DNA from 4 places in the Bacillus sp. mrc49 genome. Region 1 is predicted to be linked to each of the others. Evidence: riboswitches for the same ligand, from Rfam matches in the RefSeq annotation. Region 1 holds a riboswitch; each other region holds the start of a gene.
What was found. Region 1 has a riboswitch for S-adenosylmethionine ahead of CVN76_RS26825 (methionine biosynthesis PLP-dependent protein). Riboswitches for the same ligand answer to the same signal wherever they lie in the genome.
Positions count from the first base shown of each region.

Region 2: it holds a riboswitch for S-adenosylmethionine, as region 1 does, so the genes downstream of both, CVN76_RS19985 (5-methyltetrahydropteroyltriglutamate--homocysteine S-methyltransferase) here and CVN76_RS26825 (methionine biosynthesis PLP-dependent protein) in region 1, are expected to answer to the same signal.
Region 3: it holds a riboswitch for S-adenosylmethionine, as region 1 does, so the genes downstream of both, CVN76_RS25065 (sugar ABC transporter substrate-binding protein) here and CVN76_RS26825 (methionine biosynthesis PLP-dependent protein) in region 1, are expected to answer to the same signal.
Region 4: it holds a riboswitch for S-adenosylmethionine, as region 1 does, so the genes downstream of both, CVN76_RS28055 (Fur-regulated basic protein FbpA) here and CVN76_RS26825 (methionine biosynthesis PLP-dependent protein) in region 1, are expected to answer to the same signal.

Region 1 is NZ_PHNG01000800.1:101,582-107,642, reverse strand. It holds gene CVN76_RS26840 (ABC transporter ATP-binding protein) at 1-1, shown strand, start outside; gene CVN76_RS26835 (hypothetical protein) at 67-309, opposite strand; gene fumC (class II fumarate hydratase) at 419-1,801, opposite strand; SAM riboswitch class I at 2,125-2,237, shown strand; gene CVN76_RS26825 (methionine biosynthesis PLP-dependent protein) at 2,323-3,435, shown strand; gene metC (cystathionine beta-lyase) at 3,432-4,613, shown strand; gene CVN76_RS26815 (type B 50S ribosomal protein L31) at 4,721-4,969, opposite strand; gene CVN76_RS26810 (ABC transporter ATP-binding protein) at 5,093-6,061, opposite strand, start outside.
Region 2 is NZ_PHNG01000712.1:2,540-8,600, reverse strand. It holds gene CVN76_RS20005 (CaiB/BaiF CoA transferase family protein) at 1-186, shown strand, start outside; gene CVN76_RS31880 (hypothetical protein) at 349-588, shown strand; gene CVN76_RS31875 (hypothetical protein) at 635-835, shown strand; gene CVN76_RS19995 (YhgE/Pip domain-containing protein) at 1,057-2,238, shown strand; gene CVN76_RS19990 (PadR family transcriptional regulator) at 2,278-2,820, shown strand; gene CVN76_RS19985 (5-methyltetrahydropteroyltriglutamate--homocysteine S-methyltransferase) at 2,875-3,978, opposite strand; SAM riboswitch class I at 4,172-4,273, opposite strand; gene CVN76_RS19980 (hypothetical protein) at 4,376-4,897, shown strand; gene CVN76_RS19975 (glycerol-3-phosphate responsive antiterminator) at 5,029-5,571, shown strand; gene CVN76_RS19970 (MIP/aquaporin family protein) at 5,803-6,061, shown strand, end outside.
Region 3 is NZ_PHNG01000788.1:31,412-37,472, reverse strand. It holds gene CVN76_RS25075 (ABC transporter permease) at 1-155, opposite strand, end outside; gene CVN76_RS25070 (sugar ABC transporter ATP-binding protein) at 157-1,659, opposite strand; gene CVN76_RS25065 (sugar ABC transporter substrate-binding protein) at 1,719-2,831, opposite strand; SAM riboswitch class I at 2,947-3,052, opposite strand; gene CVN76_RS25060 (GTPase domain-containing protein) at 3,150-5,891, opposite strand.
Region 4 is NZ_PHNG01000800.1:354,926-360,986, reverse strand. It holds gene CVN76_RS28090 (Bax inhibitor-1/YccA family protein) at 1-172, shown strand, start outside; gene CVN76_RS28085 (acyl-CoA thioesterase) at 526-1,083, opposite strand; gene CVN76_RS28080 (M15 family metallopeptidase) at 1,217-1,756, opposite strand; gene CVN76_RS28075 (DinB family protein) at 1,819-2,301, opposite strand; gene CVN76_RS28070 (DUF459 domain-containing protein) at 2,489-3,193, opposite strand; gene CVN76_RS28065 (GNAT family N-acetyltransferase) at 3,411-3,917, shown strand; gene CVN76_RS28060 (aspartyl-phosphate phosphatase Spo0E family protein) at 4,011-4,187, opposite strand; gene CVN76_RS28055 (Fur-regulated basic protein FbpA) at 4,441-4,629, opposite strand; SAM riboswitch class I at 4,791-4,895, opposite strand; TPP riboswitch at 5,045-5,149, shown strand; gene tenA (thiaminase II) at 5,242-5,931, shown strand; gene thiW (energy coupling factor transporter S component ThiW) at 5,941-6,061, shown strand, end outside.

The sequences.
Region 1 (6,061 bases):
AACATAAAAAAATACCCGTTCATGAACGGGTATTTTTTTATGTTTAGCCGGGATTCAAGGACTCTCCTATTCCTGAACCAATACCACTTCATCATGTCCGCATTCAGGGCATTTCATAAGGTGTGGGCATTGGCCTTTTTGTAAGGATTGGGGGCAGCCGTCATTTAGCTTAAGTGTATCGATATCCATATAAGCACTGTATTCATCAGCGTAATCCATGAATTTCCCTTTATCGTCAAGATCATTGCCGCATTCGGGGCAATTCACATGGATTTTTCTCAGACCGTTGCAAAGCGGGCATAAAGACATTGTTTTTCCTCCATTTCCAGCCTTTGATCCTTAGTATTTGTTGATAGGATGATTTTAACACATTGAAACACCCTCCCAAAAGAAACAGTGGGAGGGCATTCTTCTGCTATTATTTATTGACCATGTTAGCTGGGTCGACCCATGCATTGAATTCATCTTCCGTCAGGAATTCCAATTTTAACGCCGCTTCTTTAAGAGTTGAGTTGTCCTTGAATGCAGTTTTGGCAATTTTGGCCGCTTTTTCATAACCTATGTGCGGGTTCAACGCCGTTACAAGCATCAGCGAACGGTCTACATTTTCTTTGATTTTATCTTCATTGGCAGTGATGCCGACTGCACAGTTATCGTTGAAGGAATGAATGCCGTCCGTCAATAATTTAACCGTTTGCAGGAAGTTGTAGATGATGACCGGTTTGAATACGTTCAATTCGAAGTTTCCTTGGCTGGCTGCAAAACCAATCGTGGCATCGTTACCAACTATTTGTGTTGCAATCATGGTAAGCGCTTCACTTTGGGTTGGATTGACCTTCCCTGGCATGATGGAGCTTCCTGGTTCATTTTCCGGGATGGCAATTTCACCAATTCCGCTTCTAGGGCCGCTTGCCAGCCATCTGACATCGTTGGCAATTTTCATTAAATCCGCTGCCAATGCTTTCAGTGCGCCATGGGCATACACGATTTCATTATGGCTTGTCAGGGCATGGAACTTATTATCCGATGTGACAAATGGATGTCCTGTATCCGCAGCGATTTGTTTTGCGGAAAGTCCAGGGAATTCTTTTTTTGTATTGATTCCGGTTCCAACAGCCGTTCCGCCCAGCGCTAGGTTCAATAATTTTTGGCTGCTTTCCTCAATCATCTCCAGGTCTTTATCAAGCATCGCTTTCCAACCGGATATTTCTTGTCCTAAAGTTAACGGTGTTGCATCTTGAAGATGTGTACGGCCAATTTTCACGACATCCCAAAATTCTTTTTCTTTTGCATCAAATGTATCTCTTAGTACTTTGATCGCAGGGACCAGCTTTTCAGCAACTTCCATGAAGGCTGCAATATGCATGGCAGTAGGGAATGTATCATTGGAGCTTTGGGCTTTGTTAACGTCATCATTCGGATGAAGGGCAACAGATTCCCCTATTTCTTTTAACCATTCATTTCCTTTGTTAGCGACCACTTCATTCACGTTCATATTACTTTGCGTGCCGCTCCCCGTTTGCCAGACAACAAGCGGAAAATGTTCATCAAGCGTACCTTCGAGGATTTCACCGCATATCTTGACGATGGCATTCTTTTTCACTTCCGATAAATCACCAAGATCATAGTTCACCTTCGCTGCAGCCTGCTTAACGTATGCAAACGCACGCACCAATTCAATCGGCATTCTTTCGTTACCGATTTTGAAATTGTTCCGGCTTCTCTCGGTCTGTGCTCCCCAATATTTATCAGCAGGCACTTTCACTTCACCCATCGTATCTCGTTCGATTCTGTATTCCATGTGTTCTCCTCCTATGGTTGCACTATTCATCGAAGATCTTATGTATTAATAAATGAATAATGTCGTAATATTCTTTCTCTCCATCCATTGTACAAACATTATTATTTTAAAGCAAAAAAAACCGGTCAAGCCTGTTCTTTTTTCTAAAGGGATCATTCAGGTTTCACTTGAAGGCTACTTCGCCTACATTTCCAGTTTTTTTTATTAACGTAAAACGTTGCCACGCTGGGTTTCAATAGGTACATCCATGCAATCCCTTACCAAATTCTCCTTGACAGTATTTTGTATATATAGTAAATTCAAAAGAAATTGAATAATCTAAACTCTTATCGAGAGAGGTAGAGGGAATGGCCCGATGACACCTCAGCAACCTTCATTTGTTCCAACGAATGAAAAGGTGCTAATTCCACAAGTTTTTGAACTTGGAAGATAAGAAGAATGACTCGTCACCATTTAATCAAAGTCTTCTTCTTAAAGAAGACTTTTTTTTATTTTTATTACGCAAAGGAGCAGTGAAAATTATGTACAAAACTGAAACATATCTTGCTCAATTAGGAAATCGCAGTGAAACGGCGACAGGAACGGTCAATCCTCCCGTCTATTTCTCGACAGCCTTTCGTCACGAAGGGATTGGCCAATCGACTGGCTTCGATTATACAAGGACAGGTAATCCCACACGCCAACTATTGGAACGTTCGATCGCCGATCTCGAAAAAGGCGATCAAGGTTATGCCTGCAGCTCGGGGATGGCCGCCATTTCTACGATACTGGCGCTTTTCAAATCGGGTGATGCTTGGATTGTCAGCGAAGACCTTTATGGCGGTACATATCGTCTCTTGGAACAAGGCTTTAAGAAATGGGGATTGAAGTGTGACTATGTAAACACATGTTGTTTGGAGGATATCGAGAATGCCATCACTCCTCACACGAAAGCCATCTTCATCGAAACTCCCACTAATCCCCTTATGCAGCAAACGGATATTGGCGCCATTGCCGCATTGGCCAAACGATTCAATGTATTGCTGATCGTTGATAATACTTTTTACACGCCTCTCATTCAAAAGCCCATCCTACTTGGCGCCGATATCGTGATTCACAGCGCAACCAAGTATCTCGGCGGCCATAACGATGTACTCGCCGGACTGATCGTGGCTAGCGGCGCGGAATTATGCGAATCACTAGCCTTCCATCATAATGGCACAGGAGCTGTGTTGAGCCCCTTTGATTCATGGTTGTTGATGCGCGGAATGAAAACTCTTGCACTTCGGATGGAACGCCATGAAAAGAATGCGAAGATACTTGTTGATTACTTGTCGGAGCATGATTGTGTAACGGACGTATTGTATCCCGGAAGAGGCGGCATGATTTCTTTCCGGATCATCGATGAAGACGCTGTCAACCCATTTTTACAATCGCTCTCACTGATTTCGTTTGCAGAAAGCCTTGGCGGTGTTGAAAGCTTCATCACGTACCCGGCCACACAAACACATGCCGATATACCTCTTGAGGTCAGGACGGCGAACGGGGTTTGTAATCGCCTTCTCCGCTTTTCCGTAGGCATCGAAGACAGCGGAGATTTGATTTCCGACTTGCAGCAAGCATTCGCGCATGTAAAAAGGGAGGCACTTCGATGACAGATCATGATTTTAGCTTTGAAACCAAATTGCTTCATAATCAACATAAATTCGATGCAACGACTGGCGGTGTGAGCGTTCCGATTCAGCACGCCTCCACTTTCCATCAATCCGATATCGATCAATTCGGCAAATATGATTACAGCCGAAGCGGGAATCCGACTCGCGAAGCGTTGGAAGAAATCATTGCCGAACTTGAAGAAGGCACACATGGCTTCGCCTTTTCCTCAGGTATGGCGGCCATTTCAACAGCTTTTCTGCTGTTATCTGCCGGGGACCATATCATCATTTCCGAAGATGTGTACGGGGGAACGTTCAGGATGGTCACCACAGTCCTGACCCGTTTCAAAATTGAACATACTTTCGTTGATATGACGGACCTCGAAAGCATCGAAGCGGCCGTTAAGCCAAATACGAGGGCCATTTACATCGAAACGCCTTCAAATCCATTGCTGAAAGTGACCGATATTTCCGCCGTATGTGATATCGCCAAAAAAATTGGTGCCTTAAGCTTTGTCGATAATACATTCTTGACGCCAGCACTGCAAAAGCCTTTAACACTTGGCGCTGATGTTGTCCTTCATAGTGCTACGAAGTTCTTGTCCGGGCATAGTGATGTAGTAGCTGGGCTTGCAGTGGTAAAAGACCCTATATTGGCGCAAAGGCTCGGTGCCCTCCAAAACTCCTTCGGGGCCGTTCTTGGTGTTCAGGACGCCTGGCTTGTGATGAGGGGGCTGAAAACCTTGTCCGTAAGAATGGATCACTCCCAAAAAGGGGCTGAAAAAATTGCCGCCTACTTGAAGAAACATCACTTGGTGAAAAAGGTTTATTATCCTGGACTTGCGGATCATCCCCAGCATGCCATCCAGAAGAGTCAATCGCTTGGGGCGGGAGCGGTCCTTTCCTTTGAATTGGCAAGCGAGGAAATTTTCCGTTCGTTCGTGAACACCGTTGAACTCCCTGTCTTTGCCGTAAGCCTAGGCGCGGTGGAATCGATATTATCCTATCCCGCTAAAATGTCACATGCTGCGATGCCTGCAGATGAAAGGGATAAACGGGGCATCACCAACAGCCTGCTACGTCTCTCCGTGGGACTTGAAAATCCGGATGATCTAATCAAGGACTTCGATGCTGCACTAATAAATATCGCCAAAGGGGAAGTTCTAGCTGCAAAATGATGAAATGAGAAAAGGTCGCTGCCCCATATTTCATATTTCTATGGGGCACCCTTTATTTCATTCCATAACAATAGATAAGGACCATCGATCGCTCGATGGTCCTGCTATCATTTCTTCATATTATATTTTTCAAGAAAGCGATCCACTCTTCCGCCTTTTTCAGCGAACTTTTGCTTTCCTGTATAAAAAGGATGCGTATCTGAGCTTATCTCCACTTTTAATAATGGATACGTTTGACCGTCTTCCCACTCGATTGTTTCGTTCGACTTTTTCGTTGAACCCGTCAAAAATTTATATCCGCTGTTCGTATCCATAAATACTACTTGTTGATAATCAGGATGAATATTTTGTTTCACTATTATCACCTCATTGTTAGGATAACTATATCTTAAACGTAATGATTACTATTATCAAGTGATATGCTTGAGTGTACCAAATTGGCACACTCATTATTATTTCCAAATTCGTTAATGATTACTTCATCCTGCCATCCCTTTATGCGGACCAACCTGCAGTTCATACATTTGATAATACTTCCCTTGCAATCCCATTAGCTCCTCGTGTGTCCCCTTCTCGGCAATCCGCCCTTTATCGAGGACGAGGATTTGATCGGCATTTTTGATCGTGGAAAGTCTATGGGCAATGATGAAGGTCGTTCTGCCTTTTTTCAGCACTTCCATCCCCTGCTGGATAATGGCCTCTGTTTCGGTATCGATGCTTGCCGTTGCCTCATCCAAAATTAAAATCGCTGGATTGAATGCAAGGGCTCTGGCGAAGGAGATTAGCTGACGCTGTCCGGAAGACAGTGTTCCGCCTTTTTCGATAACCGGTTCATCCAGTCCTAAAGGGAGATGCTTCAGCACTTTGTCCCCGCCCACATCCTTTAATGCCTTTTCGACCATTTCCCTCGTGATGCCATCATGATCGAGGCTGATATTGGAAGCGATGGTGCCCGTGAACAAATATGGATCTTGCAGGACGATTCCCATATGCTCCCTAAGGGTTTGATGAGGAATATCCAAAATATCCTTTCCATCTATTTTGATTTTCCCTTCACTGCTGTCATAAAAACGGAACAATAAATTCATGATCGAGCTTTTTCCTGAACCTGTGTGGCCTACCAAGGCAACAGTTTCCCCTTGTTTAGCCGAAAAAGTAATGTCTTTTAAAACATATTCATTTTCCTTATAACCGAAAGAAACGTGTTCGAAATCTACATTTCCTTTGTATCTGGCTCTGCTTTCATCACGGACAGCCACACCCTGCTCATCCAATAAGCTGAATGCCCGTTCTCCTGCAACGAGCGCCTGTTCGAGGCTGGCGAATTGATTGACGATTCCGTGAAGTGGATGGAGCAGCCGGCTGATCAAATCGACAATCGCATACATCACCCCTAAGGAAATCGCCGAGCTCGCTGTCATGGATATCCCACCGAAATACCAGACGAA
Region 2 (6,061 bases), on a different contig from region 1:
GATCACCCCCAATTGAAGCAGCGGGGGATGATCGTGGAGGTACCCGATGGACAGGGGAATCTACAAAAACAAATTGCCTGCCCGATCAAAACATCCGTTTTCACTCCTGAATATAAACATGCAGGTCATAAGCCAGGACAAAACAACGCGGAAATCCTTCGGACCACCAATCAAAAATCTCGTTAAATCATCAAAAAGAGGGTCAACATTCTCCATGGTTTTATGGAGCGTGCGGGCCTTCTTTTCCCCTCTTGCAGTGATAAATTGCTAGTTTATCAGGAATCTTGCAAGGGTATCTTTGTAAAAGGATTCTAGGGGGGATGTATTATTTTTGGTCTATATGACATCATGAAATTTCTTTTTTCCTTTTTCTTGATCATGCCCATCGTTACGCTGATTCATTTGAGCGGGCATATCTTCTTCGTTACGATTTTTGGAGGGGTTGAAAAGAAAATTGTGATCGGCTGCGGCAATAAGCTTTTCTCCTTTTTGAATATAGAGGTACGGAAATATTATTTTTGGAATGGAGCATGTGAGTTTAAGGGACTGAAACATGATAATCGATTGACGAACATGCTCATTTATTAATCTGGTCAGTATGCTTACCGTATATAGCCTGGTGTACCAAAATATTTTGGAAAGCTCGGTAATATGGTATCAATTCATCTATTTCTCTTTCTACATCATGTTTTTCTCTTTATTTCCGATGTATTTTTCAGACGGGTCGCCCAGTGATGGAAAGGCTGCCGAATTGGCCTTACGGAATAAGCTGGAGGACAAGGTGACGGATGACATCTTCGTGAAGAAAATCGAAAATGAAGATAGCTGCAAGTAAGAAAAGGACGTGCATGATGCTCGTTCTTTTTTTTTTGAATGTATTTTCCCCCATACGTTACCATCCGCCGATTTCCTCTTGAAGCCTTGGTCATTCATCCGAACCACGTGAAAAAATGATTAACGAAGATAATAATTATTGGTTGTATTTCAAGAGGAAAAATGTATAATAAAAAAAGTACTTTAATTAAAGTACTAAAATTAAAGCATAGGATGGATTATATGAAATTTATAGAATTTTTGAAGACTAGAGGAGCTATTGGAGCCATCTTTATGGGGATTTTTTATCAAATCGCAATGCTTGGCTCATTTATGCCTGGTTATTCGGCAATGCCAGCGAATATCGATCAATTGCCAGTTGCAATCGTTAATGAGGATACAGGTAAGATTGGTGCGACGATTGCAGCCCAATTAGGGGAAAAGCTTCCTTTCGAAGATATAAAAACGGATTTAACGAATAAACAGGCATTAAAAAAATTGGATAAGAATGATGTGAAATTAGTTGTTCATATTCCGAAATCTTTTTCCGAAAATGTCGAGAGTGGCAAAGGGGCATCAAGCATCGATTTTACAATCAATGAAGCCGGGCCAACGATCGTCACGTCAACAATGAATTCAGTTGTAACGGAAATCGAGTCGACGTTAAATGAACAGTTTTCAGCTCAATATGCGAAAGGCCTATTAATGAATTTAAATGTTCCGGAAGAACAAGCGGAAGAAATGGCCTCAGCGATGCAGCATCAATTCAGTGCAAACACTGTGAAAATCAATGAAATCCCAGCAGGCATGCATAATGGGATGGCGCCGATGTTCTTAACGATGGCGGCATATGTAGGAGCGATGATTGGGGCGATGCAATTAGGGGCCGCGTTCAATGAAAGCAAAGGGAAGGCAGGCAAGTGGAGGCTGTTTGGCTACATGCAGCTTGCGGCGCTTCTGATTGCGGTCGTAGCACCGGCAGTAGGTCTAGGAATCACCTATGCTGTACAAGGACATGGACTTGAAACATTCTTTACATTATGGGGACATCATGCACTTGGCTATTATGCATGCTGGCAATTTACATCCATCTTCATCCTGTTGGTCGGTGAAGGGGGCATGATCTTGAATATGCCAATCCTGCTTATGCAAACCATTGCCAATGGGGCTGCAATCACACGGGAAATGATGTATGCACCATATCAGTGGCTAAGCTATATTTCACCCATGTATTATTCAATACAAGCAGACTTCGCGATCATGTATGGTGGCGGAGATCCGTTACATGCACACGTAATGATGTTGATGGTGGGGGCATCTGCGTTGCTCATCAATATCATGATCGTGGCAGTGCGCCATAAGGAATTACCGCTAAAGACGGAAGAGGCGGATCGCCTTGCAGCTGAAATGAAGGCTTTAGTTTGATAAAATAAAGATAGGTGACGATTGAAGGGAGTTTTAACCGTGTCTATCCAAATTTATATCCTGGGTATTTTAGCTGAAGAAAAAAGCTATCCATATATGTTGAAAAAGCGATTATCCGAACCGATTCCAATTGATAAATTTACCGGAATTACCGAAAGTAAATTGTATTACCATTTTGACAAGCTGGCTGCCAATCGGTTTATCGAGCCGGTCGAAACGATAAAGGAAGAGAATCGGCCAGATAAACATGTCTATCAAATTACGGAAAAGGGAAGGGGAGAATTGGTAAAACGGATTTATCAAACGTTCGAAAAAGCCTCCCAAATCACGGATATGTATATTGCACTGACGAATATCAAGCATGTGGATAGCGAAAAAGTAATTGCGATCTTAGAGCGCAAAATTGATGAGCATCGATTGGCATGGGAAACATATTTAAGTTTTGACCAGCCGGTTGATGAGGATTCTGATCAATATTTGGGATATAAATTCATTAAGGAGCATTCATACAGCCGGGCACAGCATACAGCCGAATGGCTCGAGGAGCTTGTTTCACGTATAAAAGAAAATGCCCCCCAATAGCAGATGCACCGAAAAGGCCATTTCCCAATAAGGGGAATGGCCTTTTGGGATGAATCATCCCCACACTTCTTTTGCTACATCAACGACGAATTTCAGTTTTTCCCATTGTTGTTCTTCCGTAAGCTTGTTGCCATGATGGGTGGAAGCGAATCCGCATTGCGGGCTTAAGCATAATTGCTCGAGCGGAACGAACTGAGCGGCTTCTTTAATGCGGGCCTTGATGGCTTCCTTGTCTTCGATTTCCCCATTTTTGGACGTGACGACTCCAAGTACGACCTTCGCCCCGCCAGTAGGGATGTGTTCCAATGGCTTGAAATCGCCAGAGCGATTATCGTCATATTCGAGGAAGAAACCATCCACTTTTTCTTTTGCCAATAATGTCGGGGCTATGCGGGCATAGCTGCCTTCGAATGCCCAGGTCGACTGGTAGTTTCCGCGGCATAGATGTGTCGTGATGATCAAATCGTCTGGTTTGCCTTCCAATGATCCATTGATGACACGCAAAGCCAAATCGATTAATTGTTCGCGCGTATATTTTCCATCCTTGAACTGGAAATCAGGAGCTGAAAGTCTGGCAATGTATACATCATCCAGTTGAAGGTAACGCACACCTGCCTCATAAAAGGCTTTTAAAGCATCCTGGTACGTTTGGATGATATCATTTGCATAATCCTCAATATCAGGGTAGATGTCTTCATTATGAACCCCGGCAGCAAATAATTGATTGGGGCTGGGAATCGTTTGTTTGGCGACGGCACGACCGCCGACGATTTTGTTCAATTCGATAAAATCGTTAAGGAAGGGGTGCTTAGGGTTGAATGAAACCTTCCCGATATTGCGAACGTTGTATCGCTCGGTTTCGACACCATCGAATGTGAGTCCTTTTTCAGTCACGTACCCCTCGATGCCATTTAAATGCTCAAGGAAGTCGAAGTGCCACCATGTGCGTCTGAATTCCCCGTCGGTCACGACCTCCAAGCCGACTTCGATTTGCTTATCGACGATCCGTTTAATTTCTTCGGTTTCAACCTCGCGGAGTCTCTCAGCAGAGAGGGCGCCTTCCTTAAATTGCTTTCTGGCCTGATGGATACGATCCGGCCTTAATAAACTTCCGACGTGATCCGCCCTGAATGGGGCCTTTGTTAAAGTGATTGACATGTTGCATTCCTTCTTTCCCTGTATAAAATAAAGGCACGTTTCGTAAGGATTGTTGTTTTTAATACGAGCGTTGAAAAGGCAATCAACCACACCGCATGACTTGGTGAATAGCAACAAAATATGCGAAAACGGCCAAAATAAAAAACCTCTTCTTAAAGATAAGAAGAGGGGTAGGCAACAAGGTCATGTACTCTTCTTATCTTCAAGCTATTACACTTCTGGAATTAGCACAGTACATCGAAAGTCTGTTGCTGAGGTATCAAAGGGCCAGTCCCTCCACCTCTCTTGATAAGAGTTGTCTATTAAATTACTTACGACTATACAGGGAGTTGTTCCAAAGGTCAAGGTCTGAAACCGAAACATTTAGAATATACCGATTATTGGGAGGCCTGAAGCAATGAACAGGAAATCCGACCTAACATATGCTATAAACGATGTTCCATATGAGGTAATAGGTATAGTTGGAAGGGATGGGAGCAGGATGAGTGCATTCGATGCATCGACTATTTTTGGGAAGGGATTGCCGATCACGCTAACGGCAGCCATGCTGGAGAGAATGATAAAAACGCGATTATATGAGCGTGATATCCATGTCGAGATTACGCCAGAGCATATGGTCCTTTGGGGAACGACCGAAGTGAAGAAAATGATGTTCAAGAAAAAGGTATCATTCCGAATGGCATTAAAGCCGGTCCATACGGAAAAAAGAACGATAACATTCGAATTGATCGAGTTGAAGCCAATAGATAGGGATTTCATAAATCAAAAGCTTTTTAACAGACCGCCCATATTTGAATATGATAATAGAAGGATCAAAATGAATATGAATGCCTGGAACATCGTCAGGAAAATCCCGATAGGCACGATCCAATCTTGTGAGCTGGTCGATGGAGGATTGAAAATGAACCTTTCCTTATGACGGGTATATACATTTTCGCGCGCGTCATTTATCGGGGGTAGAAAAATGTGTTTGATAAATCAAGTTCTTTAAAATATACTAAGTTCCTAAAAGTTTGGATTTTTTTCCGGAAGATAAGGGGGGGGAAATGAATGGATCAGAAGATTTTGCCTGCCTCGGCAAGCATGAAAGATTTCGAAAGATTCCTGGATAGCCCGTATGAAATAGGGGTATTTCTTGATCTTCATATCTCTCAATTGAAAAATGTCAGTATGATGGCAAAGCAGCATAATAAGAAAATGATTTACCATGTCGATTTGATCCATGGCATAAGAAGTGATGAATACGCGGCGGAATTCATTTGTCAGGAATATAATCCCTTTGGGCTGATTTCCACCAAAACAAGCGTTATTCTGAAAGCGAAGCAAAAGGGTGTCATTGCCATCCAGCGAATTTTTTTAATAGACACACATGCGCTGGAGAAAAGCTACAAGCTGGTGCAGAAAACCAAGCCAGATTACATTGAGGTTTTGCCGGGAGCCATGCCCTGGATGATAAAAGAAGTGAAGGAGCGGTTACAAACACCTATTTTTGCAGGAGGTCTTATCCGGACTTCGGATGAAGTCTTGAACGCCCTAGAGGCAGGCGCATCGGCCATTACCACTTCCAAAACCGAGTTATGGGATATCGTCTGAACCATTCGGGCTTGAAAGAAAAAAATGCAAAAATAATAGATTGATTTTTCACAAAGTGTTTGACAGCGTTTTCATAACCTAGTATATTGTAAATTACAAGTTAATATATGTGACGGAGACTAGGAGATTCACAACAGAGCCATTCATATTTTTTATGAGGATGGTTCTGCTGTGAATCTCCTTTTATTTGTTGTCAAAGATTTACAATTAATTAGGGGAGAGGTTTTATTCATGACACCATTTTGGGGAGAATTGGTAGGCACGATGATTTTGATATTATTCGGTGCAGGTATCGGGGCAGGTTCAAGTTTGAAGGGCTCTTATGCTAAAGACGCGGGATGGATCGTTATTACGATTGCTTGGGGACTGGCGGTTACGATGGGCGTTTTTGCAGTGGGCTCGATAAGCGGTGCCCACTTGAATCCGGCCGTTACAATCGGATTCGCCATCATTGGAGAATTCCCATGGAGGGATGTGCCGGTTTATATCG
Region 3 (6,061 bases), on a different contig from region 1:
ATCAGATTGTTGGTTTGAATGAAAGATGGATTGGAAGCGGCAAAGATTCCAATCAAAAGGATAATCGTCAATATCGTGCCGTATTTATAGAAAAACTCGAACAACTCCACCTTTCTTTTTTTCGCGGTCTCTGTAACAGGAACGATTGTGTTCATCCTATTTTCCTCCTGTTGAATAGAATAATAGTTCTTCTTCATTGGTTTTCTTTGTTTGTAGTTCGATGACCGTTGTTCCATCGTATAACACATATGTCCGATTGGTAATGCCGATGATTTCGGAAAGCTCCGAGGACGCATAAATGATCGCTTTCCCCTTCCTGGCAAGCTTTGCAATCAATTCGAATATATCCTTTTTTGCTCCAACATCCACCCCTTTTGTCGGTTCATCGAATATGTATACATCCGCATCCGCCAAAAGCCACTTCCCGATGGCAACCTTTTGCTGATTACCTCCTGAAAGGTTTTCGACCTTCGCTTCACCAGAGGAAGCCTTGATGCCGAGACTCACAATCATCTCCTTCGCTTTTTCCTTTTCCGCCTTACGATCCACAACACTGAAAGTATTGCAGAATGTGCCGATACTGGCTGCAGTCAAGTTCGCCGTAACGGTTTCCTGAACAAGGACCCCTTCTTTCCTGCGTTCCTCCGGTACAAGTGCCAAACCGCTTTTTACCGCATCATGCGGTGATTTCAAGGAAACCCTTCTGCCGTTCAGTATGACTTTTCCCGTACTAATCGAAGTATGTCCAAACAGGACTTTACACAGCTCCGTTTTCCCAGCCCCGACCAAGCCTGCCAAGCCGACTATCTCTCCTGCCTTCAAATGCAGACTGACATCCTTAATCTTCCCCGCGTCTGATAATCCCTTCACTTCCAGAACGACGTCACCAATTGCGGCATTCACTTCCGGGAACTGTTCATCCATCCTTTTCCCAAGCATGAGCTCAACCACTTCACTCTGGGTGATATCGCCCATTTCTCGGCAGGCGACACGCTCTCCATTCCTCATGATCGTGATTTCCTCACAAACCCTAAAAATTTCTGGGAGACGATGGGAGATGAAAATGATTCCTACACCCTTTTGCTTTAATTCATTTACAATTCGAAAAAGTTCCGAGGTCTCCGTATGGCTTAACGGGGCAGTTGGTTCGTCGAGAATCAAGAATTTGCATTCAGTCGAAACGGCCCTGGCTATGAGGACCATCTGCTTTTGGGCCAGGGTCAGATCTTTCACCAATTTTTTCGAAGGAACATGAATGTTCATATCTTCAAGAATCTGTGTGGCCGTGCTGTGCAGATCTTTCCATTTGACCAGCTGTTTCTTGCCCATGTTTTGGACCATTTCATTCAGCATTACATTTTCACCGACGGTTAAGTATGGGATGAGTGCCGTATCCACTTCCTGATACACGATTTGAATGCCATGTTCCTGCGCTTCCTTTGGCGAACGGATTTCCCGCTTCATCCCATCGAGATAAATGTCACCTGAATAATGAACATGTGCCCCTGATAAAACTTTCATCAACGTGGATTTCCCTGCCCCGTTTGCACCGACCAATGCATGGGCGGTTCCTGACCGTACCGAAAAATCAACGTCATTAAGCGCCTTGACCCCAGGAAATTCAATCGAAATGCCTTTCATTTCAAGTTGTGTGGCCATGTCCATTCCCCCTACCTGAACAGACACTCCCCTTCATAGGAAAGAGAGTGCCTCTTTTTTTACTTTTTATAGTGATCTTTCAAGACTTTCATCCAATCTTCTTCAAATTCGCTGGATTCACCCCATCCATCGACAATTCCAGATAGGTTCGTCATGTTTACCGCTTCTTTTGAAGCCTGGATTTGCTTTTGTGAAATGAGCGAAGCCTCTAAATCATATGTTTGCGGCGTATCCTCGCCCGCTAATTTTTTTGCCAATATCCTCATATTCACAGCCCCGATCAACTTTGGATCGACTGCTGCCGTGTAGGACCATGAGCTATCAGCAGAGTGCATTTCCTGAAGATCTGCATTGGATACGTCAATTCCGTATATCTTCACCTCATCACGGCCAGCTTCTTTTATCGCCCTGGCTGCTCCGATAGCAAACGCATCCCATGTTGCGAAAATGGCATCCAATTTACCTTTAGGATATTTATTCAGCATTGCGGCTACTGCATTCTGTGTCTGAACCGAAGTATCGGCAGATGCCACCCCGAACCTTTCGACTTCTTTTATACCAGGATTTTCTTTTAATTTTTCCTGATAGACGGCATTTCTTCTCACCATTGGGGGAAAACCATCCACCCACAGATAGGCGATTGCCGCTTTACCTTTCTGTTCTTCTATCAACTTATCAAAAGCAAGTGTTGCCAGCGCTTCATCATCCTGTGAAGTTAATGTAACACCGTCTATCTTGGATAAATCGCTTATGGAGTCGAAGGTGACAACGCTTTTTCCTGCATCAACCAGTTTTTGAACATCATTGACTGTTGCTGCATCATCCCCATGGGAAATGATATAGCCGTCATAATCCTGCTGCAAAGCCTGGGCTATGGCATCATGGAATTTGGCCGTATCACCATTTGCTGTATATGTATCCACTTGGAACCCCAGATCTTCCCCTTCTTCCTTCGCTCCAGCCAAATATTGGGCCGTATGATCATCTCCGCCTATTTTACGGATGACTTTGATTTTGGCTCCTTCCCCCTCGGCAAATCTTTCTGGAACATTTTCAAATGAAACTTTTTCTTCTCGCTTCGGTTCCGTTGAACTCTGTCCTGAAGAGCAACCCGTTAAAAGCAAAGCAGAAGCGATAGCTGTAATGATTGCAGCGTTAATAGACTTTCTCATCCTGTTTCCCCCATTTTCTTCAATTATTCTTATCTGTTAAGTTGGTGTAAATCCTAAAATAAAAACCTCTCTAGTAATAGAGAGGTTTAATCGGCTGTTTTGCAGACTTGTCCCTCTCTTATCTGTCAAAACATTTCTGTTTTGCAGGATTTAGCACCAATTCCTAATGGAACGGTTGCTGGGCATCTTAGGGCCAGTCCCTCCGCCACTCTTGATAAGAGAATATATTGTGTTACGTTTTTCGTAATTACCACTTTATAGGGATATAGTCGTAAAGTCAATAGATTTTTGAATATTTGAAATGTTCGTCATGACTATTTATTTTCTTTGCAGTTGGGCTAGACGCTTTTTCTCGATTTTTTCCAGTCTCTCCAGCTGGCGCAATTTGACTTCGAACAGAGTGATAGGGTCACGGTAAACTTCCGGGTTTTCCTTCATATGCTCCAAGGCGGCCTGGTAGTCTTTAATTTCCGTCTGCGTTTGTTCTATCGTTTTTTGCAGTAAGGCAAATGAGCTGCGATAGAAAAGTGAGATGTCCCGATCCAAGGATTTTTCAAACAATCCGAATTGGGTCAGGAAGCGATCCGTTATCATCTCCGCTACATCCTGGTAATCTTCGCCTTCCAAGTATTTCTTATAACGATTGTACATATTGGCTTTATTTTGCGGAATCGCCCCAAATAGTTTTCCTGCTCCTTTGAGCAGCAGCTGCGATGGCGTCCTGCGCAATAAGATATTGACGTTTTCGATCCGGATGCTGCTTGTCATCCGGTCCGCATCACGGCGCCAGTCATCCAATACCCTGAAGTCCCCGGCAAGCATGATCCGTTCTTCCTTGTATAGTTCATTGAATCCTGAACTCATCTCATCCATAAACTGCTGGCTTTGTGAGAATTCCATTTGGGAGCTGGCAATCCAGTCTTGCAGCGAACGGTAATATTGCGGCATGATTTTATCGGAAATGAAAGCTTGGATCCGATCATTCATTTCCTGATTCAACTCGATATGGACCTGACTGAAATCACTGCTTTCCGTTAACGATTTAGAGCAATCCCTCAGTAATTCGGGGATGTTGGAAGAAAGCTGATTTTTCACTTCATCTTTAATCAAACGGTACGCCCTTATGATATTTTCACTTTTTTCTTTTTCCAAATCTGCCAGCTGGTTGACAGCGCCATTCAGCTTGACCTCCATCTGTTCATTCCAAGAGATGGAATGCTCACATTTCCGCTCGTTGGCGGCCCGTTTTTCTAACAAATAAGATAAAGTTTTGCGAATGAACGCAAGGATTTTTTCAGATCTTCTCTCCATCCAATTGCCATCTTGATAATTTGATTGAAGGAAAGCCGAAAGGTCCTTCAGCTGCTGCTTGCTATCATAAAGCTTGGAGAAGGCGAAAACTTTCGCATTCGGGAAATATGCATTCACTTTATCCCAAGTTTCGTCTTCCATCCGTACTGCCACTTGATCGCTGTAAATCGTATCCATCTTATTCAACAAGAAGTGTATCGGCAGCTTCGGAGCCAGCTTTTGAATCTCCAATAACAGATCCCGTTCGCTTCCGGTGAAAGGAGCCCGTGCGTCAAGGACGAACAATAGGCCATCACTGCCATGCAAATAGCCTTGGAAATCAGATTCGACGCTTTTTTCCCCATTGAATCCAGGGGTATCCAACAGCCTCAGGCGATTATTCTTCAGGTAGTCACTAATAAGCGTAACATCGACAATAGTCCCCCGCTGACGGCGCGTTTCATCCAATTCCGTTAATTCCATCACAGCCTTGCGCTCTGTGTCCGTGATTTCGAGGATTTCCAAATCATCTCCATCTTTAACACTGACCAGGGACGAATGATCTTCGGCAGCAATGCTCTCGCCGACAATCGACTGAATGAAGGAAGTCTTGCCATTGCCTGCACTCCCAACTAGCAACAGATTGAAATTGGCGGTATCTTTAAGCCCCTCGACCATCCACTTCAGCTTGTTGCCGACCCTTAAATCATTCTCTTCAGCCCACTGGATAATGGAATTGAAGAGTTTTTCACCAGCTTCTAGCCCGCCTCCCAATTTAGGGGACTTCGCCAACAGACTTTCTGCATCCTGAATGACCAGTGCATTGATCGTATCAGGGAATATTTCATTCCAGGACAACGCAGAGGCTGCTGCAAATAACGAGAGCTCCCCATCTGCAATTTTCAGCCAGTTTTCCAGGAGCCTTGGCACGACAGGACTCAGCTCCTTGATCAAATGAGTTCCTTCCAGCAGACTTGCATAGGCATCCCGGTAAAGGACGGTAAGCTCTTCCCAGACGTCTCCTTGATTTAATTCAATCATCTCTATCAAGTTATTGATCACTTTGAGCCATTCGAAATACGAATCGGTATATTTATAATTTTTCCAAAGGGCAACCGTCATTTTTTCGAAACGATTCTGGTCGAGCGCATATAGCGAACCTAAGACATTTGAAAAATAATCCGGAGCCATCGATTGAGCGACTCCCTGCTGGATATATGTTTTCAGCACATCGAACCAGCTCATTGATTCCGTACGGATACTTTCGTCCGACGCTAGGACCACTGCGCTGTTCCAATCCTTTTGTTCTTCAAAAAAGGCGCGTGCAATTTCCGTGACATTCGGGTAATCCGGTTGAAACTCAACGGCTTCCTTCACGACTTTGGACGCCAGGTCATTTCTTGATTCCACTATGTAAAGGGAAAACAATTGCAAAAGAACCTCCGTTTTCAACACCGCTTCATCGGTAACCACGGATTTATAGATATCTTCTGCCGTTGAATACATTTCCAGTTCAAAATAGGCGTCAGCGATATTTTTCTTCGCCCACGATCCAAGCTCGCCTTCAATGTTTTCCCATTTGAAAATGGCCGCTTCATAGTCATGGTGCTGAAAGTATACTTCCCCTTGTGCATATCGAATTGCGGTCAAATCCGCTCTTTCCTTTTTTTGTTCCACGAGAAACAATTCACCCAAAGCTTGAATTGGATGCTTCGTTGCATCCTCAATCATCGTTTCATAATATTTTTTTTCGATTAGACGTTCGTCCATCTTTATTCCCCCGATATATTTCATATTTTCAATTAAAGGATGTTCACTGATTTGCTAGAGCCTTCCTGAAGCTTTCCGAGCAAAGAGCTCCATACGTTCCTTTAGTTAAGAAAATTATTGTTAAAACCTTAAAATGTTATTTTAACAAAACAATATGGTAACAAGATGTC
Region 4 (6,061 bases), 250 kb from region 1:
TATCGGGATTTTGGTTTTCAGCGGGTATATCCTTTACGATTTCAATCGAATGAAGCATTACGGTGTAACGGCCGAGGAAGTTCCGCTCATGGCCTTGAATCTCTATCTTGATTTCATTAACCTTTTCATAAACATCTTACGCTTTTTTGGTATTTTGGCAAGTGATGACTAGTTCCGACAAAAAAAGACGCTTGGAAGGCAGCCAAGCGTCTTTTGACGTTTAGTCGCCGAATTGGATACCATTTACCTCCATGTTAAAAAGCCCAAATCTCTGTTGATTTGGCATACACGATCGACAAACTAGGTGAAAATCGAGTTTGTCGATCGTCTGTTTTTATGGGTGTGTACCTATTGCCCGTTTGTCTCCCTTGCAGGCATCAGCTTATCCAGGGACGAGCTTTGCTTATGCACACCTCTGAACAAAATCAAGCAGGACATGTGTGAATCTAGAGTCCAATAACATCAAAAAGGCTTCGGAAAGGGACACCTTTCTGAAACCTTTTGTCTGCCTATTGGCCAAATCACTTAATGATTAGTTTCATCCTTATATAATCCTGGATTCGATTGTTCGCTCCACGGCAGCTTCACACCAAAAGTGCTTGCAATAAATTGTGTATCTTCTCTTCTTTTTTTCCTTATTTGAGCCCGTTGTTTTGCCGATTCATTTAAATTGATTTCCATTTCGGTTTCAGGAACCAAATGGGGAACCGGTATAGGTTTACCTTGTTCATTAATGGCGACAAAGGTCAAAAAGGAAATGACACATAAATTGCGATCTCCTGTAACTAAATCCTCAGCAATCACTTTTACGATGATTTCCATCGATGTTCTGCCCGTATAGGTCACGAAGCTTTCCAGACAAACTGCATTTCCTTCGTGGATAGGGTGAAGGAAATCAACCGAATCGGTAGAGGCGGTAACTACGTTGCTCCTCGCATGACGCATGGCGGATATGGCCGCTACGTCATCAATATATGCCATTAGCTTGCCTCCGAACATCGTACCAATATTATTTGTATCGGGAGGGAGGACAAGACTTGTTTTAATGACCAAAGAATCCCGGCAATGCTTTATTTCTTCCATGGTGACTGCACTCCTTCATTCATGTCTGATTTCTCACTAGTCCACTTTATCGAATTCTCGGCTGTAAAGCAATATACAAGCTTATTTTCCTGCTTTTCGTCTAATATTCGAGAAGGGAAATGCTGATTCCGCCTCACTGCCCTCTAGCCTGCTTGCCCTGCTGCAGCTCTCTCAAGGTTAAGCCGAAGGTCATTTGCAGATGAGGGTAGTCCTTGAATCCTGGCCAATCCCCACCCCATTCGAATCCCAGCCCTTTAGCAACGGTGACGACTTCCATCCAATCCGATTTCCCATTATCATTTCCGTCATAGTCCATATCCCAAATGGCCTCGCCTTGTTTGTTGAGGAGGGCGAAATCTATCGCCAAACCGAAATTATGAAGCGACTCGCCGCCTTTTGCATATGTCACGATATCCCCCGTACTTAAACGGCCCTTTTCATATAATTTATTTTGTTCTTCCAAAGAACGATATCCGGCGGTAATGATTATTGGGATGTCTAATTCATTAGCCCGCTGAATGAGCTCATCTTTTTTTTCAGCGACGACCGGATGCAGCTCATCTGCCAGTTCGATATCGTCTAAATCAGGCGGAAGGACATTCTTGTACAAGACAACCGCCAACAATCCGAAAAAAAACAAGACCAGACATGCCTTAACCCAGTTAGCTTTCACAGAACATTCCTTTCTGTCTAAAGTGAAAAACTCAACCAGGTTCGGATGAGTTTTTCTTTTTATTATAAGTTAGATTTTAGCTCTTCGATTTGCAGCAAATGCCTTTTTTCATGCAATCCCACGAACGGTATCCATTGCTTCAAACTTAGATCCTTGAATAACGGATGAGGAAATGACTTTTCCTCAAGGTCCTTTTCATCTGCGCTGTCGACAAGTTGTACCAATGCGGCACGTGATTCGGCCAATTTATCCTTGACTTCTTGCAAGGTTTGGAATGATTCCGACGGAACGACATATGAAGGCGCTTCGACCTTCACTTCACGGTTTACAGTAAGCTCGATCGGTTTGTCCGCCGCAGGAACTCTCTCATCACTGTGCAATTTATCGGCAATGCTCTTTGTGATGGCCCGCTCCATTAAATATAAATGATCCAATACTTGGATAATGCTCCATCGTCCTTCTTCAGGATGGGCATTCAGCTGTTCATCCGAGAAGCCGTTGACTGCATTCAGAAGTTCTTCCCTGGTTTTTTCATTTTGATTCATTATTAGCATCTCCTCATATAATCCGGATTAATCTCCCATAATTATTCCATGTTCTATAGTAATGTGTAAAATCATAATACTTATGAAAAGAAAAGATTTGATAAAAAGAAGAGTAAAATACCTCTTACATGTTCATTCGGTGTTTAACATGTAAGGCAGTTTAGAGTTTGTCTACATTCCATGGCTATCATTTGAAGTCGTAGCTTGCCAGTATCCGATTTGTGATGAGCCTATATCCTTTTTCATTGGGGTGAATTTCATCACTGAAATAATCGGCTTTCTTTTTGTTTTTATATAAATCATCGGTGGGAATGAATACCATCCTTTCGTCCTTTTTCACTACATCCTTGATTGATTGGTTATAATCCTGAATGTGCTTTTCGATCTTTCGGTTGTCAATGATCGGGTTATACAGGCCCACTACCAGGATATCGGCCTTATCATTTTTCTTTAGAAGTGTTGCTGTGATCTTTTTTAGATGCCTGATGTATTCCCGCTTGCCCTCATCGATTTTCCGATCATTTATTTCGGTCAAGTCGCCGCCGTTACTATTGATGAAGTCATTCGTGCCGATATAAACGATGAATGTGTCGGCTTTATCGAGTTTAGTATGGATTCGGTAATCATCGAGCTGTTCGATGACGCCATCCGTTTCCTGCCCTTTAATTCCATAATTCCAAAAGCTTACTTTTTGATCCGACTCAGGATTGTTTAGTTCATCCCTCAAGCCCTTTACATAGCCTTCCCCATGCTTATCTCCCTTACCGTATGTTAAAGAATCGCCAAAAGCCATGACCCGCTGTACACGGTTCGACGCCGCAGCCTGTTGAAATTCATATACGACAAAACAAATAATGAGGACAATCATTAATAAGCCAGTTAATTTTTTCATTCGTTTCTCCTTTTGTTTTATAGCTAAGAAGCATTTTATATGTTACATACCCAAAAATGAGCATAAGTAACAATAAAAATGAATTGGCAGATAACGAGGAGAAAGTGTATGATAATATAAAACTTTCAGATGATTTGGTTATGACCACAATTCACTATCAAATTATGTAATAGGAACTTCTGGATGTTAATAAAAGTAATGGATTGGAGAGTTTATGATGAACGAGTACATACAATTCAGAGAGGCTGAATTATCGGATTTGCCTAAAATTGTGGAAATTTACAATTCCACAATTGCCTCCAGAATGGTCACCGCAGATACGGACCCGATATCTGTACAATCGAGGGTTAAATGGTTTGAGGAGCATAATTCAGAAAGCAGACCGCTATATATCATTACTTTTGAAGGACAAACCGCAGGATGGATGAGCTTTCAATCTTTCTATGGAAGGCCCGCCTACAATTCTACGGCGGAAATCAGCATCTATATTGATGATTATTTCCGGGGAAAAGGAATCGGACGGATTTCGATTCAGAAGGCAATTGAAGTAAGCCCGAAATTAGGGGTGAAGACTCTATTAGGTTTCATATTCGCTCATAATTTACCTAGCATGAAGCTTTTCTCCAAATTTGGTTTTGAAGAATGGGCGCACTTACCGCAAGTTGCCGAGCTCGATGGCATTGAACGGGATTTGGTCATCCTTGGTAAACGTATAGAAGCATGATTATTCAAAAGCTATTGCCTTCAGCAATAGTTTTTTTGTTTACATGGAGAAATTCACCATCATGTGTATATCAGATTCACGATTTCAAGAAAACTAGGAATCCCCTGAATATTCAGCTTTCAAATCCTTTGTTAACGCGTTTAACAGGGTATCCAATTCTTGACTAGCTTGAATCGTCAGAAGACTGTTTATACCAAAAATATTTGCCAATTCCATCATCTCTTTTCTCTTCTCTTCTATTCTTTCTGGGGTAACCTTTTTGGAAAGCAATTTATATACACCTCCCATATATTCAATATTTTTACACTTTCAATCATAATGAAACTCGTAGTTAAAATCAACTATCTCAGAAAGGAAAAATGTGTTTTTTTAGCGGACAAATGTGACAAAATTCCTATAAAATCTTTTAAATATGTATTTTTTGTGACAACAATCTTTCCATATAAAAAAGCATTCACCGATGTACACTGCGAATGCTTCCTTCTATATACATGATCTTTATTGAATGATCGCCTGCTTCTTGCTATGTCATCCATTCTGTAGGAGACTCGCTATCAGACCTATTTATAACGATCTTATATTCATCTTCCAATACTTTTAAAGGGGCATCATAAAGGTGCCTTTCATCAGAGGTTTTGTATACTCCTTTCGCCAATAGCTCTTCTATCAGCAACGCCTTCCTCTGTTCGATCCACTTAAATACTTCTGCCATGTTAATGGCTCCTTTCCTTGTCAGCTTAGAGCCTAAGCTACCTTAACAAGTTTCAATTTCACCAAATTATATATACCTTTTCTATTATGTCCTTAAACACTATTTTACAAAAATAAAAGCCTCTTCAATTAAAGAAGAGGCTGACAGGGTCCGGACGGCTCTTCTTATCTTCCAAGCGATCGCTTGTTGGATGTAGCACAGTTCCCATTATGGGTCTGCTGCCGAGGTTTCATAGGGCCAAGTCCCTCCACCTCTCTGGATAAGAATTCAATTATATAAATGATGTGAACATTATTTTATCCCAATAATTCACAAAAGTCAATTGCCTCGTTCCCCTTTTTTCCACTCTCCTCCCTTTCAAAGGCGGGTTGCATTTTCTTGGCTTTCTGATATGATGTCAGTAATTACATACAATGCACACCACTAGGGGAGTCTTGTCAAGACTGAGATGGAAGTAATTTCCGGACCCTTTGAACCTGAACCGGCTCATACCGGCGGAGGAAAGTGGATGATATCGCCCATTTCGGCTTTATCCATCTGCCCCGTTCCGTTATTCAGGAACGGGTTTTTTTATTGGCTCTAAATAATGATTCTATATAAAGGGGGATGAACATGAAAAATATTAAAACAGAAACCTTCAGTGACAGACTTCATGCACGCGCAAAGGAAATTTGGGAAAGGAACCATTCACATCCCTTTGTCCAAGCTATCGGAACCGGAACGCTTCCTGAACATAAGTTTGCTTATTACTTGAAGCAGGACTATATCTATTTGATGGATTATTCCAAGCTTTTCGCTTTAGGTGTCATTAAAGCGCATAATGTTGAAACCATGGCAAAGTTTGCGGAAATCTTGAATGAAACGATACAGGTCGAAATGGATATCCATAGGCATTATGCCTTGGAATTCGGAATTACTCCAAAGCAATTGGAGGATACGGAACCTACTCCCACTACCCTTGCCTATTCGGGTTACATGCTGAATGCTGCTCAACATGGTACATTGGCAGATTTAATCGCCTGTCTTCTCCCTTGTGCCTGGGATTATTATGAAATCGGTCTGCTTTTAAAAGAACGAAATGGCAAAGATTTGGATAACAATCCCTATGCAAAATGGATTGAATCCTATTCCTCCCCAGAATTCGGTGAAGCACATAAGTGGCTGATTGCTTTATTGGAGGAATTGACGGAAGGAATGCCTGAAAAAGAACTGCAGAGACTGGAAAAGCACTTCTTGGTGACCTCCCGCTACGAATATTTATTCTGGGATATGGTTCAAAATGAGCAGGATTGGCCCTTGTAGGTCATAGACATGATGATCAACACAATCAGAAAAATGACGTTGACGGCAATGATCACGGCCATAACGACTATAACCAGTTCCTTTATATTCATCCCGGTAGGATTTGTGAAAGCTTTTCCCATTCAGCACC